Regions from separate parts of the Lichenibacterium dinghuense genome, predicted to be linked through region 3. Evidence: riboswitches for the same ligand, from Rfam matches in the RefSeq annotation. Region 3 holds a riboswitch; each other region holds the start of a gene.
What was found. Region 3 has a riboswitch for fluoride ahead of L7N97_RS12560 (universal stress protein). Riboswitches for the same ligand answer to the same signal wherever they lie in the genome.
Positions count from the first base shown of each region.

Region 1 (6,224 bases), 1.8 Mb from region 3:
AAGTTCTGGTGCCGCCGCCACGAGCGGCTGCTCTGTTACATCGTGGCGGTCGATGACCGGGCCGAGGCCGAGAAGGGGTTGCGCAACCACGACCCCTTCGCGGAGGTCCTCGACGTCGAGCGCGTGCCCGACAAGGTGTTCGCGCTGCTCGACATGCAGCCCGGTCAAGTGACGGGCTGGAGCACGATGAACTGGTGAGCGGCGGAACGGCAGAGCGGATCAGCATGCGAAGGGAAAGAGACGGTGTCTTCCTCATGAGGACAGCGCAGGCAGCAGCTGGCGCGAACACCGAGCGTGCGCCATGGACCTCGTGACGGTCCTCGCCGTGGCGGCGGGCGGCGCGCTCGGCACCGTGGCGCGCTATCTGCTGGCACTGGCCCTCGCGCCGATCAGCGGCACGCTGCCCTGGGGCACGGTGGTCATCAACGTCGCCGGCTCCTTCGTCATCGGGCTGTTCGGCACGCTGACGCTGGCGCACGGCCGCTATCCGGCGCCCGAGGTCGCCCGCCTGTTCGTCATGGTGGGCTTCTGCGGCGGGTTCACGACCTTCTCCTCCTTCAGCCTGCAGACGCTCGACCTCTTGCGCGCCGGCGCCTACGGCCGCGCCGCGGTCAACGTCGCGGCCTCGGTCGCGTTGTGCCTGGCCTCCGTGGCGCTCGGCCACCTCGCCGGCGCGGCACTGAACGGCGGCGCCGTGCCCATCGTTCAGGCCAGCATCGAGGAGGACTGATGCCCGCACGGCGCCCGTCAGGCGACGCCCATCACGCGGATCAGCGCGAGGCTGACGAGGCCGAGAACGACCAGCGAGGCCGTCACGGCCGCGGTGACGCGGACGCCGGCCTTCGCCACGACCCGCACGTCGACGCCAAGGCCCAGCGCCGCCATCGACACGGTGGTGAGCGCGCTGGCGGTGGCGGCGATCGGCGGCAGGGCCGGTGCCGGGATCAGCCCGAGCGAGCGCACCAGCAGCACGAGGAGGAATCCGACGATGAACCACGGCACGAGCTCGTGCAGCGCGGGGCGTCCGAGGCGCGGCCTGTCGCCGGCGGTGACGTGCGGCGCGGCCTCGACCGGCTCGTCGCGCAGACGGCGCGTGACGAGCGACAGGGCGAGCACCACGGGGCCGAGCATCAGTACCCGCACAAGCTTCACCACCGTGCCGACCTGGTTCGAGAGCGCGCCGATCGGCAGCGTCGCGGCCAAGACCTGTGGCACGGCATAGACGGTGAGCCCCGCCAGCACGCCGTACTGGGTGAGCGACAGGCTGAGCACCGGGACCAGCAGCGGCAGGAGCAGCACCACGACGACGCCGAGCACGGCCGTGAAGGCGATGGACGAGGCGACGTCGTCGCCGTCCGCGCCGATCACCGGCGCCACGGCCGCGATGGCGGAGTTGCCGCAGATGGAGTTGCCGCAGGCGACCAGCACGGCCATGCGCTTCGGCAGGCCGAGCAGGCGGCACAGGGCGTAGCTCGACGCGATGGCGAGCGCCACCACGAGCGCGATGCCGCCGATCAGCGCCGGGCCGAGCGCCAGCACGGTGGCGGCGCTGACCGACGCGCCGAGCAGCACCACAGCGACCTCCAGCAGCACCTTGGCCGAGAAGGCGATGCCGGGCGCCCAGCGCGGGCCCGGCGTCCAGGCGGAGCGGATCGCCACCCCGAGCAGGATCGCCAGCACGAGCGCTTCGAGGTAGGGCTCGCCGACGAGCCGCGTCTCGATGGCCTGCAATGCCACCGCCACCAGGGTCACGACGATGCAGAGAACCAGCCCGGGCAGAAGGGTGGGTCGGATGCGGGACAAGATGTTCACCTCGTTGATGTGGGAGGAGCCCGCGCGACGGTCGCGTCGGTCGGCCCCTGTCGGGTGACGGGAGATAGGAGACAGGCGGCCCGCGCCGTCCAATCTCCAATACAGAACGATCGATCGTGGGGCTCGATCGATTACCTGGGCGGCTCGGTGAAGGTCGGTGAGGGACGCGAATCCCGAGAGGCGTGTGCGAGGCGGCACGGGCGTCCTTTCGAGCACTCGAGCCTCCGCCCGTTTCCCGGGTTCGTCGGCGGCGGCCTTCGTCACGGGATCAATCGTGGAAAAAAGATCCACGACCACTCCGTTCGTGGGTTTACGCTCTGATCGTCGAGCGCTAGCAATGCGGTCGGCAATGGATTTCTGCCTGACCCCTCCGGGGTCGAACCGCCCCGTTCGGGGCTGATGATTCCTACCTTGCACGTCGTAAGGGGGAGTCCGCTTGTCCATTTCACTCATCGGTCGGCGTCGGTCGGCCTTCGCGCGGCGATCTCTTCGGCACCTACGGTCGTTCGTGGTGCAGCGCGCGGTCCATGCGTTGCTGGCCGCAAAGTGTATAGGCCTGACGGTCCCCATGGCGCTGATCGTGGGGTCGTTCTGCGCGGCCTTTCTCTGGCTTCTCGATGCGGTTACGGAAGCGCGCTTCATCCATCCGTGGCTGCTCTTCGGCTTGCCCGGAGCCGGCGCGGCGATCGGTGCCATCTATGCCTGGGTCGGCCGGCCGGCCGAGGGCGGCAACAACCTCATCGTGGACCAGATCCACGAGCCGGGCGGCGGCATACCGCTTCGCATGGCGCCCCTCATCGTCGTCTCGACCCTGGTCACCCACCTCTTCGGTGGCTCGGCGGGGCGGGAGGGGACCGCGGTTCAGCTCGGCGGCACGATCGCGAGCGCCATCGGCAAGCCTCTCGGCCTCGGGCCCGCCGACACCAGCATGCTCCTGACCACCGGGATCGCGGCGGGCTTCGGAGCCGTGTTCGGCACCCCGATTGCCGGCGCGGTCTTCGCGCTCGAGGTGCTGGCGGTGGGGCGCGTGCAATACAGCGCCCTCGTTCCCTGCGTGCTGGCGGCGATCGTCGGGGACTGGGCCTGCCATGCGTGGGGCATCAGCCATGTGGCCTATCACGTCGCCTTCTCCAGCGTCGCGGACGGGCCGGCCGGTTCGTTTCACGCCGATCCAGTTCTTCTCGTGAAGGTCGCCCTGGCCGGGGTCGCCTTCGGCTTGGCGAGCCTCCTGTTCTCGGAAGCGATGCACTGGTACGGTTCGGCCTTCAAACGGCTGTGCACGATCCCCTGGCTCCGCCCGGCCATCGGCGGCCTCGCCGTCATCGGTCTGACCTATGCGCTGGGCACGCGAGACTATCTCGGCCTCGGCGTCACCTCGCCCGATCCACACGCCGCGTCGATCGTGGCGTTCTTCGGGAACCATGTTTTCCCGTGGGCCTGGGCCTGGAAGATCGTCTTCACGGTCGCGACCCTGGCGACGGGCTTCAAGGGCGGCGAGGTCACGCCCCTGTTCTTCATCGGTGCCGGTCTCGGCAACGCCTTGTCGGGCCCGCTCGGAGCGCCGACCGACCTTTTCGCCGCACTCGGCTTCGTCGCCATCTTCGCCGGTGCCTCCAACACGCCGCTCGCCTGCACCATCATGGGCATCGAGCTCTTCGGCTCGGGCAACACCATCTACATCGCGGTGGCGTGTTTCGTGGCCTATCTGTGCAGCGGCCATTCGGGGATCTATCTCGCCCAGCGCCTGGCGGTGCCCAAGACGGCCAGTGCCCTGATCCCGCCCGACATCGCGCTCCGCCATGTCCGGGAACTCCCCCGCGCGTCGCTCGATGTCTCCGCCCTGGGCTTGGGCTTCGGCAACGATCACGCTTTCCGATCACCTCTGGACGACACCATGCAGCCATCACATCACGTCACGGCCGAAGAGGTCGGGATGCTCCGCATCTATCTCACGCCGAAGGAGCGTTTTCGCCAAGCCGGGGGAAGCCGATTGAAGGCTGCATTCTCCGGCCGTCCCCTCTACCAGGAGATCGTCAACCGGGCGAAGCGGGCCGGCCTCGTCAACGCCGTCGCCCACCATACGCATTACGGCTTCAGCAATCACGGACACGTCCAAGCTCGCGAAGTCGAGGGCATGAACAGCGAACTGACCATGTGTGTCGAGATGATCGGCCCCAAGGCGACGCTGGAAGACTTCTGTCGAGCGCACGGGGATCTGCTGATCGACAAGGTGATGGTCTACAAGCATCTGGAGCGGTGGAAGCTCGGCATGGCGGCGCCCGGCCGAGCGGAGCTCACCGAAGCCGACGTCTCGACCATCGAGGACATGGACGCCGAGTGAATGGCAGTGCCGTGATTGTCCTGTCGGTTCCGCTCCCGCCTCGGGACGCCGTCCTCTGGAAGACCTCGACAGCGGAGGGGCTGAGCAGCCCCTCCCGTCACTTACCGGGCTTCAATTGCGCGAGGTACTCGACAACCGCCGCGGCGTCCTCGGGCGACACCGGCGCGTGATAGGTCTTGATCATCTTGTTGACCTCGCCCTGCCACTCGGCGCGGGTCATCTCGGGCTGGGTCAGCACCATGCCGGCCGAGTGGCACGACAGGCAATTGCCGTTGATCGCATCCGCGTGCAGACCGGCCGGGTATTCGCGGTCGCTGGTCGGCAGCGTGAAGGACACGCTGGTCAGCGTGACGCCATCGGCCGAAGCCGTCTTCGGGGCCGCGGCTTCGGCGGCCGCGGTCGCGGCCGCAGCGCGCGCCTCCGCCACCTGCCGGCGGCCGCGCTCGTCAGGCGAACCGATGATGGCGAGGGTGAGGGCCGCCGCGACCACGACGCCGAACGCGACGGTTCCGAACGAGATCTGCATGATCGCCTCCTTCAGGCCGCTGTGAGGTCGAGCGACTCGACCCCGTTGCGCATGAACCCGCCCGGGTTCCAGGGCTGCTGCATCGGCTGGACCACACCGTCCGCGTTGGTGCAGCGCACGAGGGCGGACAGCTTGCCGCCCGCCGCCGGCGCCGCTACCCCGTTGAAGGTCCAGCGGCGGAACGAGTAGGTGCCCTCGTCGGCGCCGAGCTTGGCGGCCGTCCAGGTGGCGCCGCCGTCGGTCGACACGTCGACGGCCTTGACGCCCCGGTCGCCGCCGAGCGCGATGCCGCGCAGCGGCGCCGGCGCGCCGGCCTTGACCGTCGCCCCGTTTGCCAGGCCCGTGAACCAGCTCCGCGGCACCATGCGGTTGATCGGCACCGTCTTGAAGCCGGTCTCGCCGGGCTTGACGCTGGCGTGCGGCGTGTCCGGGATCCGGTAGGCCGTCTTCATCCAGAAGCTCTCGTCGGGCTTGTCCAGCACCTCGATGTCGGACAGCATCTTGACCCAGTAGGTCGAGTACCAGCCCGGCACGATCAGGCGCAGCGGGAAGCCGTTCAGGAGCGGCAGCTGCTCGCCGTTCATCCGATAGGCGATCATCACCTCGCCGTCGCGGGCGTGATCGAGGTCGAGGCTCTTCATGAAGTCGGGCGCGTCCGGCACCACGGGCTCGTCGAGCCCGTTGAAGCGCACCGCCACCGAGCCCGCCTTGACGCCGGCGCGGTCGAGCACGTCCTTCAACCGCACGCCGACCCACTTGGCGTTGCCCATCGCCCCGTTGTCCCATTGGCCACCGGCGATGCGGGGCTCGAACAGGCCCCGCGAGTTGCCCGAACACTGGTTGACGGCGGCGAGCTCCACGCGCGGCATGGCCAGCACGTCGTCGAGCGAGAGGCCGAGCGGCCGCTCGACGTTGCCCCGCACCGTGAGGCGGAACTTGGAGGCGTCGACGCTGTCCGGGATCACGGCCCAGTGCCAGCGCACGAAGAACCTGTCGTTGGGGGTGAACACGCCCTGGTCGAAGACCTCGAACGGCGTTTCCAGCAGCGGCGGCCGCGTGCGCTGCAGGATCATCTGCCCCTTCTGCGGGAAGGCGCCCGTCATCGCGCGGTCGCGCGGGTCGCTCGGCAGCGGCAGGCGCACGTCGGCACCGAAGGCACGGCCGGTCCCGAGCACCAGCGCTCCAGCGCCGAGCCCCTGCAGCACGCGGCGTCGCGTGGCCCCTGTCCCGATGTCGTCGCCCGGCATGTCCGTCCTCCCCGTCTGTCGTTCTGCGTCACCCTATCGGTGGTGGTTCTCGGCGTCTCATCGCTATTCTCGCCCGGAACGTTCGCCTCCGTCGATCGATCGCCGGCCTCTCGTCATCGCACCCGGTCGAGCGACAGGCGCTCCTCCAGCTTGGCGGCCTCCTCCTTGCGCTCGGAGTAGCGGTCGGTAAGACCCGCCGCGTGGGGGCGCAGCAGGGCGGTGAAGCGCACCAGCTCCTCCATGACGTCGACGATCCGGTCGTAGTAGGGCGAGGCCCGCATGCGGCCGCCCTCGAACT
Region 1 is NZ_JAJLMN010000001.1:4,424,777-4,431,000, reverse strand. Features, by position in the region: gene L7N97_RS21125 (hypothetical protein) at 1-198, shown strand, start outside; gene crcB (fluoride efflux transporter CrcB) at 302-730, shown strand; gene L7N97_RS21115 (YeiH family protein) at 748-1,803, opposite strand; fluoride riboswitch at 2,149-2,228, shown strand; gene L7N97_RS21110 (DUF190 domain-containing protein) at 2,381-4,153, shown strand; gene L7N97_RS21105 (c-type cytochrome) at 4,251-4,679, opposite strand; gene L7N97_RS21100 (molybdopterin-dependent oxidoreductase) at 4,691-5,926, opposite strand; gene arsH (arsenical resistance protein ArsH) at 6,040-6,224, opposite strand, start outside.
Region 1: linked by a shared signal. The riboswitch ahead of L7N97_RS21110 (DUF190 domain-containing protein) and the one ahead of L7N97_RS12560 (universal stress protein) in region 3 are both predicted to bind fluoride.

Region 2 (4,740 bases), 1.8 Mb from region 3:
TGGTGGAGGCGGGATCGACGGCGACGTGCAGCGCCGCGACCTCCCCCCCGACGGCCTCGGCGGCCGCGAGAGCGGCTTCCAGGCAGGAGCGGACGCCGTGCCGATCGGCCAGCACGGCCAGGATGGTCGTCGTCATGTCCATGCCTCCGTTCGATCGAACATCGTGCTCCAAGCGCCGCGGCGGGACAGCAACATGGCCGGCGCCTGGTGAGCGTCTCTCCGCTGTTCCGCACCGTCCCGTCCGTCGGCCGGGCCAGTCCCCCCCGACGACAGCGAGACGGGGTGGGCCATGGATCGGAACGCGACGAGCAGCGTCGCGAGATCCGCCTCCAGATCATCCTCTTCGACGGCGAAGGGTTCACCCCTACGGTATCGATCGTCGATCATGTCCTCCCCCCGTATCTTACGCCGACAGTCAAGTCCTGCTCTGCAAGACAATCCAATTGGCTTCTCCGATGATCTCGTCCGCTCCGCTCGATCGATGGCGCGAACTCAGCGGGACACGAGCAGGGCCGTCGAGGAATCGTCGATCAGGCGGGCGAGAAGCGTAAGCACGGTCGGTGCCCGCCAGTGGGCCGGCCCTCCGAGACCGACCACGATCAGGTCGGCCCCGACCCGCCGCGCCAGCGGCGCGAGGGCGCTGTCGGCATCGTCGACGCTCGTCTCCGCCCGGACCCTGACGCCGCGACCGGCGAGACGGCGCATCACGGTCGCCGGCGACCCGTCGTCGAGCGGGACGAGCACGACCTCGTCCGCGGTCTTCAGCAGCGGCATCGCGTCGTGGATCGCACGCGTGCTGGCGCGGTCCGCCCGCCAAGGGAGGAGGATGCGCCGCCCCGCTGGCCCCGCGCTCCCGTCGGCCTCGATCAGCACGGGAGGGCCGAGGGCGCCGAGCGCGGGTGCAGAGACGCCGGAACGATGAGGCGAAGTCGCGGCACCCCGTCCGGCGATCACGAGATCGGCCGACAGCGTGCGTTCGAGCAGCCCGGCCGGATCGGTCGGGGCCATCTCGTGGTGCCCATCGACCCTGCCGAGCCGGAACGCGGCCCGCATGTCCTCGACGAATTCGAGGGAGGTCGGAGACGTCGCCATGCCGAGCGCATCGGGCGCACACAGGTCGAGCACGCGGAGGCGCGCCCGGCAGGCGGCCGCGCGCGAGACGGCCTTGGCCAGCAGCGCCGGAGCGCCCGGCGTCGTCGAGTCGAGGCAGACGATCAGATCCACGACCATGCCGCTTCCTCCCCGTCCTATGGTGTTCCGCTCAATGAGACAGCAGCACGGGCAGGAGGTCTTGGCCGAGCAGGTCCTGCGTCGCGCCGCCGAACAGGCGCTCGGCGATACGCGGATGGCCGTAGGCGCCCGCGACGATGAGGTCCGAGCGCTCGCGGTCGAGGCTGGCGAAGAGGGCCGACAGCCAGTCGCCGCGGCCGTCGTCGCGCCAGCCGTCGACGACCACCTCCGCGCCGTGTCGATGCAGGTGGGCGGCGAACCCTTCCACCGCCGCGTCGCCCAGTCCGTAGCGGGCGTCGAAGGTGAACAGGGCCGTGCGTACGGCATCGCGCAGGAAGGGCAGCGCGTCGTGCGCCGCGCGGGTCGCCTCGCCGGTGCCGTTCCAGGCGACGGTCGGACGTCGGCCGATCGCGCGGGCGGCGTCCCAGCCGACGGGGAGCAACAGGAGCGGCACGCCCGCGGCGAGCAGAAGGCGGCCGGGGAAGTCGACCGGCACCGCTCCGGCGTTTCGCCGATCCGGCTGGGTCACGACGAGCAGGTCCGCGTCATGAGCGAAGAAATCGCGCGCGGCACTCGCGTCGGGCGGAACGTCGCGGTGGCCGTGGGCGACGCCCGCCCGCGAAGCGGCCTCCTCAAAGGAGGACTGCAGACTGTCCCGGCAGAGCTGCCAATCTCCGTCGAACGACACCGCGGGAACGAGGTTCACGGCGGTGAGGCGGGCTTCGAACCTGCGCGCCAGCTCGACGGCGGCATCGACCCGCGCCGACGTCGCCGATCCAGTGTCCAAGTAGACGACGATGTCACGATAAGTCATTTCACCCTCCGTCGGTCGATTGCGGAAGGCGTAGCTCCGCATCTACCAGCAATGTCGTGCAGAAGTGATCAGCCCTGGAGGCGGTCGAAGGCGGACTCCATCGCCCGATGTCTCGACCCGGGAAATGTAGTCTGACTCTGACCATCACGGCGGGCTCCACTCTGTGGTCTCGCTCGCGTCGGCCCTCACGAGGAGGGCGGCCGCGACCGGCGCCGCCGCCACGACGAAGAACCCCGCCTCGCCCCACCACAGCAGGACGCTGGCCCCGGCCAGCGCGCCGAGGATGAAGCCGGCGAAGAGAGAGCCCGACTTGGCGAGCCGCACCTCGTCGGTCCGCCGGGGGCCGTCGCGGCGCGTCCCGCCCGCGACGTCGAAGACGAGGTGGCCGATCTCCCGGCCGAGGTCGGTCACCATGCCGGTGACGTGGGTGGTGCGGACCTGGTCGCCGAGCAGCGCGCTGCTGGTCGCGTTTTGCTGGCCCATGGCGAAGGCGAGCAGCAGCACGGCCGCGAACTCGGCACCCCCGCCCCGGCCGCAAGCCGCCAGGGCCAGGCCGGCCGACGCCACCAGGATGCCCTCGACGATCAGCAGGGACCGCAGCGTGCCCGTTTCCGGTCGCCCCTCTCGGATCGCGATGAACAGCCCGCAACCGACCGCGCCGGAGAGGAAGCTCGCGACCAGCGCGATGCCGAGCATCGCGGCATTGCCCCGCCCGTGCATGAGGTGACCCATCACGGAGGTGGTGACGCCCGAAACGTGGGACGTGTCCCGCCCCGTCGCGGCGACGCCGATGCCGTTGACGGCACCGGCCACGAGGGCCAACCATGCCGCCACGACGGGCTGCGCCGCGACGGGGCGGGACACCATCAGCGCGGGGCCGCGAGGCTGTGAAGCCACGCGAGGACATCCGCATAGCGCGTCTCCGCGGCTGTCCGGCTCGTGAACTTGCGCCGGCTGGTCAGCGTCTCAGCGGCGTCGTCGGTATCGGGATCGAAACTGGGCAGATACCGAACGGTCACCTCGAACTCGCCGTCGACGAGCCTGTCCATCTCGACCTTCTCGGTTTCGTCGCCTGCCCCGGCGACCTCTTCCTTGATCTCGTTCTCTGGCATGGTGATGTTATCCTCTGATGGTTGTTATTTCCGACAATCGCCGGGAGGGCCGTTGCAGGTGGAAGAACCTCGGACGTGATCGCCCGATCCGTGTCGGTCCGTCACACCGCGAAGGGGTTCCTGAAGTCGGGGTCGCCGAGTTCGCGCTCGATCGCCAGTAAGCGATTGTATTTGGCGATCCGCTCCCCCCGGCACGGCGCACCGGCCTTGATCTGCCCGGTGCCGAGCCCGACCGCGAGGTCGGCGATGAAGCTGTCGTCGGTCTCACCCGACCTGTGCGACACCACGCAGCGCCAGCCGGCTTCCCGGCACAGCGCTACAGCCGTCATCGTCTCGGTCAGCGTGCCGATCTGGTTCGGTTTGATCAGAGCGGCATTGGTGCTCCGCTCGCGGATGCCGCGGCCGATGAGGGCCGGGTTCGTCGCATAGAGGTCGTCGCCGACGATCTGGAGGCGACCGCCGGCCGCCGCCGTCTGGTCGCGGAACCCGTCCCAGTCGTCCTCGGCGAAGCCGTCCTCGATCGACACGATCGGGTAGGCGGCGGCGAGCCGGCCGTAGAGGTCGAGCAGCGCTCCGGACGACAGCCGGCCACCCCCGTCCCGGAGGGCATAGCCGTCGCCGTCGCGGAACCCCGTCGCGGCGGGGTCGAGCGCGATGGCGACGTCGCGACCGGGCTCCAGGCCGGCCCGGCGGATCGCCTCGACAAGGAGATCGCAAGCTTCCACGGCCCCGGCGAGGCGGGGCGCGAAGCCGCCCTCGTCCCCGACCGCGGTCGACTGGCCGGCCGCCCCGAGCAGCGCCTTCAGCGCGGCATAGACCGCGACGCCGAAGCGCAGGGCCTCGGAAAACGTCGGCGCGCCGACCGGCACCACCATGAACTCCTGCATGTCCAGGCCGCTGTCGGCATGCGCGCCGCCGTTGATGACGTTCAGCATCGGCATCGGCAGGCGCCGCGCCGCGACCCCGCCGAGATAGGCGTAGAGCGGCAGGCCGGCGTCGAGAGCTGCGGCTCGGGCGATGGCGAGCGAGGTGCCGAGGATCGCATTCGCACCCAGCTCCCGCTTGTCCGGGGAGCCGTCGAGCCGGCACATCATGTGATCGAGCATCGCCTGCCGCCGGGGATCGTGACCGATGAGCTTGGGGCGGATCCGATCCTCGACGCTCGACATCGCGCCGATCATGCCGCGGCCGGCGTAGCGAGCAGCGTCGCGGTCCCGGCGCTCGCGCGCCTCTGCCGAGCCGGTGGACGCGCCGGCTGGAACCGAGGCCGAGCCCACGAGGCCGTTCTCCAGCGTCACTTGGACGTCGAGAGTGGGATTGCCGCGGGAGTCGAGGATCTCCAGCGTCCGGATATCGGCGATGCGGGACGCCATCTCAGGCCTCCCCGGTGAGGAGGAGGCGGATCGACGGCCGGCAATCGACAGTCAGGCCGTCGGATTTCAGACCCAAAACCGCTTCGGACGCACGGGTGATCACCGCACGCAGGTCGCGCTCGTCGACGCGATCAGCTGCCATCATGAGACGAACGATAGGTTCGTCTAAAAGCTGATCGAGGGTGGGGGAGTTAGCCTGCATGGCGCACCT
Region 2 is NZ_JAJLMN010000001.1:4,431,720-4,436,459, forward strand. Features, by position in the region: gene L7N97_RS21130 (universal stress protein) at 1-136, opposite strand, end outside; gene L7N97_RS21135 (hypothetical protein) at 133-387, opposite strand; gene L7N97_RS21140 (universal stress protein) at 493-1,230, opposite strand; gene L7N97_RS21145 (universal stress protein) at 1,262-2,044, opposite strand; fluoride riboswitch at 2,097-2,158, opposite strand; gene L7N97_RS21150 (YoaK family protein) at 2,189-2,941, opposite strand; gene L7N97_RS21155 (hypothetical protein) at 2,911-3,156, opposite strand; gene eno (phosphopyruvate hydratase) at 3,258-4,529, opposite strand; gene L7N97_RS21165 (hypothetical protein) at 4,531-4,731, opposite strand.
Region 2: linked by a shared signal. The riboswitch ahead of L7N97_RS21145 (universal stress protein) and the one ahead of L7N97_RS12560 (universal stress protein) in region 3 are both predicted to bind fluoride.

Region 3 (6,224 bases):
CGCCTCGCCGACAAGCGCGTCGCCGAAGCGGACCGCGTCGCCACCCTCGCGCAGACCCGGCGACGGATCGCGACGGCGCAAGGGGCGGTCGAGGCCGCGGAGGGCGCCGCGCGACGCCTCGACCGGGAACTGGTCGAGGCCGGGGAGGCCTTCCGCGGCGCTTTCCCCGAAGCCTGCGCCTTGCGGCCGGAACTCGCCTCGCTCCAGCCGTTCGCGGCGGCGCGGCGCGGCATCGTGGAAGCTTCCGACCGGACCGCCGCGGAACGTCGCGTGGCCGAGACCGCCCTGCGCGACCTGGCGCCGGCGATGGCGCGCCTCGCGTGGGCGGAGCTTCGGGCCGGCCTCGCGTCCCATGCCGCCGCGGAGCTCGGCGGCCGCGTGCGGGCCGTGGCCTCGGCCATCGGCGCGCACGACCGCGCGCACGAGGCCTATCTGAGGGAACGGGGAGCCATGCCGGGATTGGAGGAACGGCGGCGGAAGTCGCTCGCGGAACTCCAGGACGTCGAGCGGGAGCGGCGGGAGTGGGCCGCCGCGTGGGCCGCGGCGACCGCCGCGCTCGGCGTCGGCGCCGACGAACCCGTCGCGTCCACGGCGGCGCTGGCGGGGGCGTGGGAGCGGGCCCGGGGTGACCTGAGGGCGGTCGCGCAGGCGCGTGCCCTCGTCATGCGCATGGACGAGGAGGAGGCCACCCTCGGAGGCCAGGTCGCCTCGATCGCGGGTCGGATCGGACTCGCCACGGCCGTGGATCCCGTGGCGGCGGGGGACATGCTGTTGAGCGTCCGTGAGGGCAACGAGGCGGCGCGCCTCGGCCGTGAGGCGCTCGGGCCGGAGGTGGCCAAGGCCCAGGCCGACGTCGCGGGCTGGGAGGAGGAACTCGGTTCCCTCGGGCGACGGCTCGCGACCATCGCGGACGAGATCGGCGGGGCCCGCGACCTCGATCGCCTGCGCGCGACCGTGGTGCGCGGGCGCCGGCTCGCCGTGTTGCGGCGTGAGCGCGATGCCCTCGGCGAGGCGGCGCGCGTCGCCGGCGATGACCTGCCCCTGCAGTTCCTGCGTGGGGAAGCCGAGGGCTGCGACCTCGATGCCGTGCGGGCGGAGTCGTCCGAGATCGCCGGGCGTCTCGACGCTCTCGACGGCAGGATCGAGGGGTCGATCGCCGAGGAGGTTCGGACGACGGCGATCCTCCGGGGGCATGGCCGGTCCCCCGGCGACGCGGGTTTGGTCGCGGTCCGGGAGGCGGCCGTGGCGGACATGCACGCCGCGGCGGAACAATGGGTGGAGCTCAAGGTCGCCAAGGACCTACTCGACCGGGCCATACGCGTCGTCCGGGACGAGCGCCAGGATCCGCTCGTCAGGGAGGCGGGGATCCTGTTCTCGCGCATGACGCGCGGCGCCTACGCCGGCGCCGCGGCCGACGTGGACGACCGAGGCGATCCTATCGTGAGGGGGGTCCGCTCCACCGGAGGGGACCCGCAGCCCGTCGCCACGATGAGCGAGGGCACGCGGGACCAGATGTTCCTGGCCTTCCGGCTCGCCAGCGTCGGGGCCTACTGCGCCGCCGCCGAACCGCTGCCGTTCGTGGCCGACGACCTGTTGGTCCATTTCGACGACGGACGGGCCGAAGCCACTCTCGATCTCCTCGCGGACTTCGCCGGGGCGACGCAGGTCCTGCTCTTCACGCACCACGCCTCGGTCCGCGACGCGGCCGTTCGGCTGCAACGGCAGGGGCGGACGACCGTCGTCGAGGTCGCACCCTGACCGCTTCCCCCGCCGCGTTCCCCACGAGCGTGGATCCGGGGACGGCGGCTCGAAACGTGCGTGGCGGCCGACGCGACCGAATCCGGGGTAGCCGGAGCGACGAAGGCTCGATGGTCCGTCGATGCGCCGTCCAGGCTGGACGTCCTGAGTGATCCATCGCCCCAGGGACCGCTAGGAAGCCTCGGGACGGTCCACGATCACATCCGCGCCCTCCGGCGCGAGGGCCCTTGGGGGGCTCACCCGACGATCAATCCGCGTTCGGACTCCAATCGCTCGCGTGCAAGCCTGCGATACCTGTCCCGGTCGTCGTTGGTCGCCGCGCCGGGCTGGCCTTCCGCGCCATGCTCGGGCGTCCCCGGCGCCGCCCAAGTCAAACCGTCGGCCTTGGCGAGCTCCATCGCGCGGTGCTCGACCTCGGCCTCGGCGGGCTCGGACGCGGGATCATCGGTCGTCGAGGTTCGCTCGCTCATGCGAACGACTATGGAGGCCCGCCCGGCGGCGTCAAGCCGGCCGAGCTCGGGCTGTCGGTCGGTTCGAGATCGCACGCCCGTGCCTCCGGATGCTCGACGGGATCGATCACCGTCGATGAGTAGGCAGGCGGCCCAGGGCGCAGGCGAACAGTACCGCGGATGGCGCGAGGAGGCCGAGCCTGCCCACGGCCGGGGCGACCATCCCGGCGAGGAGGCCGCCGATGGCGAACGCCGCGAGTCGCGATGAGGACCGCCGAAGCATCTCGGCTATCGGCGGATGGTGCGGACCCATCCTCCCGACGCGGACCAGGCGGCCCACCGCGATCCCCAGATCCGTCAATGTGCCGGTGAGGTGCGTGGTGCGGACGCGGTCGCCCAGACAGAGGGAGGAGGAGGCGTTCTGGACACCCATGGCGAAGGCCGACAGCGCGAGCATGACGGCGACGTCGTTGGAGCCCCCATCGCCCACCACACCGGCGCCGATCAAGCTCACCGCCTCGATCACCAGGAGCAACGGCAAACGTTCGACCTGCCTGTCCGAAGTACGATCCCCGACCAGGAGCCCCGCGACCGATGCTCCGGAAGCGAACGCGAACAAGGCCCCGAGAGCCGCCATGCCGACCGCGAGCCGGCCTCGCGCGAGGTCGTGCACAAGCATCGATGTCGTCCCGGTCATGTGCGAGGCGAAACGGCCGACCACGATGAGGGTGAGCCCGTCCACGCTGCCGGCAACGAACGTTAGCGCGACAGCTACGGTTGAGGGTTGGAACTTCAACGTCTGACCGCGATGCCTTCCTCAAGCTCGAACTTCGGGACAGCCCTCCGGCAAGCGAGCGCGACACCTCCAGGGAGCACGCCGATGGGGATCGTGGCGGATTCAGTGGCTCGGATCATGGCTCCATCGGTGTCCAGGGCCGAGGCGGTCAGGCGAGCCGTCCGCGAATGGTCAGGCATGGGCCTCGGAGAGCCCGGCCCTTGGCCGCGCTGGACCCTTTCCTCGAACTGCTGGATTAGTCCCTGGATCAGGGGTGACAGCGCGAGCACGGTCGCGACCTGAGCGACCTGCAGCGAGGCGTCGCGCAAGTTCACGCCCCACCCGTCGTGGGTCCCGGCTCACTTCGGAAGACAAGGTCCGCCATCTTCGCCCGCACTCCTTCCTCCCCGAGATCGAGGATCGGAAGGAGTCATCGGCCCAACGGGCGGTTACAAGGCGGACCCCACCGCCTGCTTGAAGCGAGCGGATTGAAATGCGCTTCGTGAACGTTGTCAATCGAGCCGAAGGTGGTTCCACGTCGGAAGCCGCGGGATCCTACGGCACGACGGGGGCGGACGCATGATCCCGGCGATCCCGGCCTCGATCCAGGATGCGTGGACCGTCGAGCGACGGCGCCGATCGGGGAGCGAGCGCAAGCGTGGCGTCCTCCCGTCCGTCGACGGGTCGCACCCACCTCGACACCCGCGGCGTCCGGTCGGACCAGGGGAGGGGCGCGCAGCCGGCGGACGCAGCTTCGCGTCCCCGCGAGGCGGATGATCGTCGAAGGGAAGGGGCGGCCGATTTCCCTCGCGAAGATCTTCCGCGGAGCGCACCACGCCATGGAACAGGGCGCCGCGACGTGGCATTCTATCCCTGGGTGATGGAGTTCACCCTCAACCGCCCTTCCCGGGCTGATGACTCCTACGCAGCGTGAGGCATCGCGCGCGTGGGGGAACGTTTCCCTTCTCCGCGGCGATGGAAGGAGGGAACATGACGGAATACAAGGACATCCTGGTCTTCCTCGACGTGGGCGAGGACTGCGCGGCGCGCACCGACGTGGCCGTCCATCTCGCGGCGCGACACGGGGCGCGTCTCGTCGGCGTCGACGTCGGCACGCCGGCGGCCTCCGAGGGACACTGGCGCGACCGGGCGCTGGGCCTCCGGGAGGCCTTCGAGACCAAGGCCCGCTCGGCGAACGTCGCGACGACCTTCCGGGTCGCAGCCCCCGAAGCCCGGGTCGCGCACGACTTCGGCGCCCATTGCGCCGACCTGATCGTCGCGACCCAACCCCATCCCGACGCGGAGCACCTCTCCGCGAAGGCCGTCCCGAGGGACGTGCTCGTCGGCGCGGGCGTTCCGATGTTGCTGCTCCCGACGGGATGGCGTTCCCGCGAAACGCTCGGCCGCCGCCTACTGATCGCCTGGAACTTCAGCCGCGAGGCGACCCGCGCCGTCCACGACGCGATGCCGCTGCTCGCGGCGGCAGAGAAGGTGTTCCTGTTCCTGTTCGAGCAGGACTTCGACAGGAGGCGATTGGACGTCACCGACGTGAAGGAGCACCTCGAACGCCACGGCGCCAAGGTCGAGGTGTCGGGCTGGCAGGACACGGGCGAGGTGGAGGTGGCGAGCGCGATGTTCGCCGGGCTGGACCGCGACGAGGTCGACCTCATCGTCGCCGGCGCCTACGGGCGGTCCCCCCTCGCCGAGACGATGTTCGGCGGCACCACGGAAACGCTTCTGAACAACGTTTCCATGCCCGTGTTGCTGTCCCACTGATGCGGCCTCGGGCGGGGATCGTCGGGGCGCCCCCGCGCGGCGAGGCGGCGGGGCTGATCGCCGAGGCACTCGCCGTCGCACGCGGCCTTCCCGGCGTCGACCCCGCTCGCGACCGCCTCGAAGAGCTCGCTCGACGCCTCGACGACGATCGGTTCCGGCTCGGCGTCGTCGGGCAGTTCAAGCGTGGCAAGAGCACGCTCCTCAATGCGCTGGTGGGCGAGGCGCTGATGCCGACCTCCGTGTTGCCCGCGACGGCCGTCGCCACCACGGTCGCCGGCGGGTCCTCGTACGGCCTGGACATCGTCCACCGCGACGGTCGTGTCGAGCGTCGGGCCGTCGCGGATGGCGCGGCGCTCGGCACGGAGTTGGCCAGGCTGGTGACGGAGGCCGGGAACCCCGGCAACGTGCTTGGCCTGGCGCAGGTCGACGCGAGGGTCCCATCCGGCCTGCTCGGCGAGGGCGTCGTGCTGGTCGACACGCCGGGCATCGGTTCGACGCATCGCCACAACACGGACGCGGCCCGCGCGGCCCTGTCCACGTGCGACGCCGTCCTGGTCGTGTTCTCGACCGACCTGCCGATCGGGGAGGGCGAGGTCGCCTACCTCGACGAGATCCGTGCGGTCACCCCGACGACGCTCGTCGTCATGACGAAGGCGGACCTCGCGGTCGGCGACGACCTGGAACTGCTGGTCCACTTCCTACGCGGGCGACTGGCCGAGGCGTCGCCCGACGCCGCGGCACCGGACGTCTGGGTGGTCTCGGCCCGCGACGCCATAGCGGCCAAGTCCCACGGCGACGCCGACGCGCTCTCCCGATCGGGTCTCGCGTCGCTCGAACGCCACCTCGTCGAGGTCCTGGCCCGGGACAAGGGGGCCCTCCTCGTCGCGGCGGTCGTCGGCAAGGCGGCGCGATCGGTCGTCGCCCTGCGCTCGACGATCGCGCTGCGGTACGTCGCCCTCGGACTGACCCGCGAGGAACTCGACCGTAGGACGACCGTCTTCAAGGACGCCGTCGATGCGCTGGCGGAAAGGCGGAAGTGGGCCCGGGATCTCCTGTCGGGCGACCATCGCCGCGCGGTCGCCGCGCTCGACCGGGCATGCGACGCACTGCACGTCGAGGCCTCGGGATCCCTCCACGCGGCGCTTGAACGAGCCTCGCTCCCGGCGACGACCCCCGAAGCGGGCGAGGGGAGGCTGGCGTCCGCGGTCTCCGCCTTCTTCACCGGGGCTCGGGCGGGGTTGGTCGCGCGGGCCGAGGCCGACGTCGCCTCGGCCGTCGAGGCGCAGAGATCGCGCCGCGACGAGATCGTGAGGGAGATCGCGGGCGCGGCCGAGGTGATCATGGGCATCGAGCGTCGGACCGAGGTCCAACCGGAGGGTGGGCCCCCGTTGCGCGAGCCTTACTGGGTCGCCTCCGGACACACGGACACGATGGGTTCCCTGACCGTCGACGGGATCGCCCGACTG
Region 3 is NZ_JAJLMN010000001.1:2,587,805-2,594,028, forward strand. Features, by position in the region: gene L7N97_RS12545 (YhaN family protein) at 1-1,758, shown strand, start outside; gene L7N97_RS12550 (hypothetical protein) at 1,995-2,228, opposite strand; gene L7N97_RS12555 (YoaK family protein) at 2,335-3,003, opposite strand; fluoride riboswitch at 3,400-3,462, opposite strand; fluoride riboswitch at 3,850-3,913, shown strand; gene L7N97_RS12560 (universal stress protein) at 3,973-4,758, shown strand; gene L7N97_RS12565 (dynamin family protein) at 4,758-6,224, shown strand, end outside.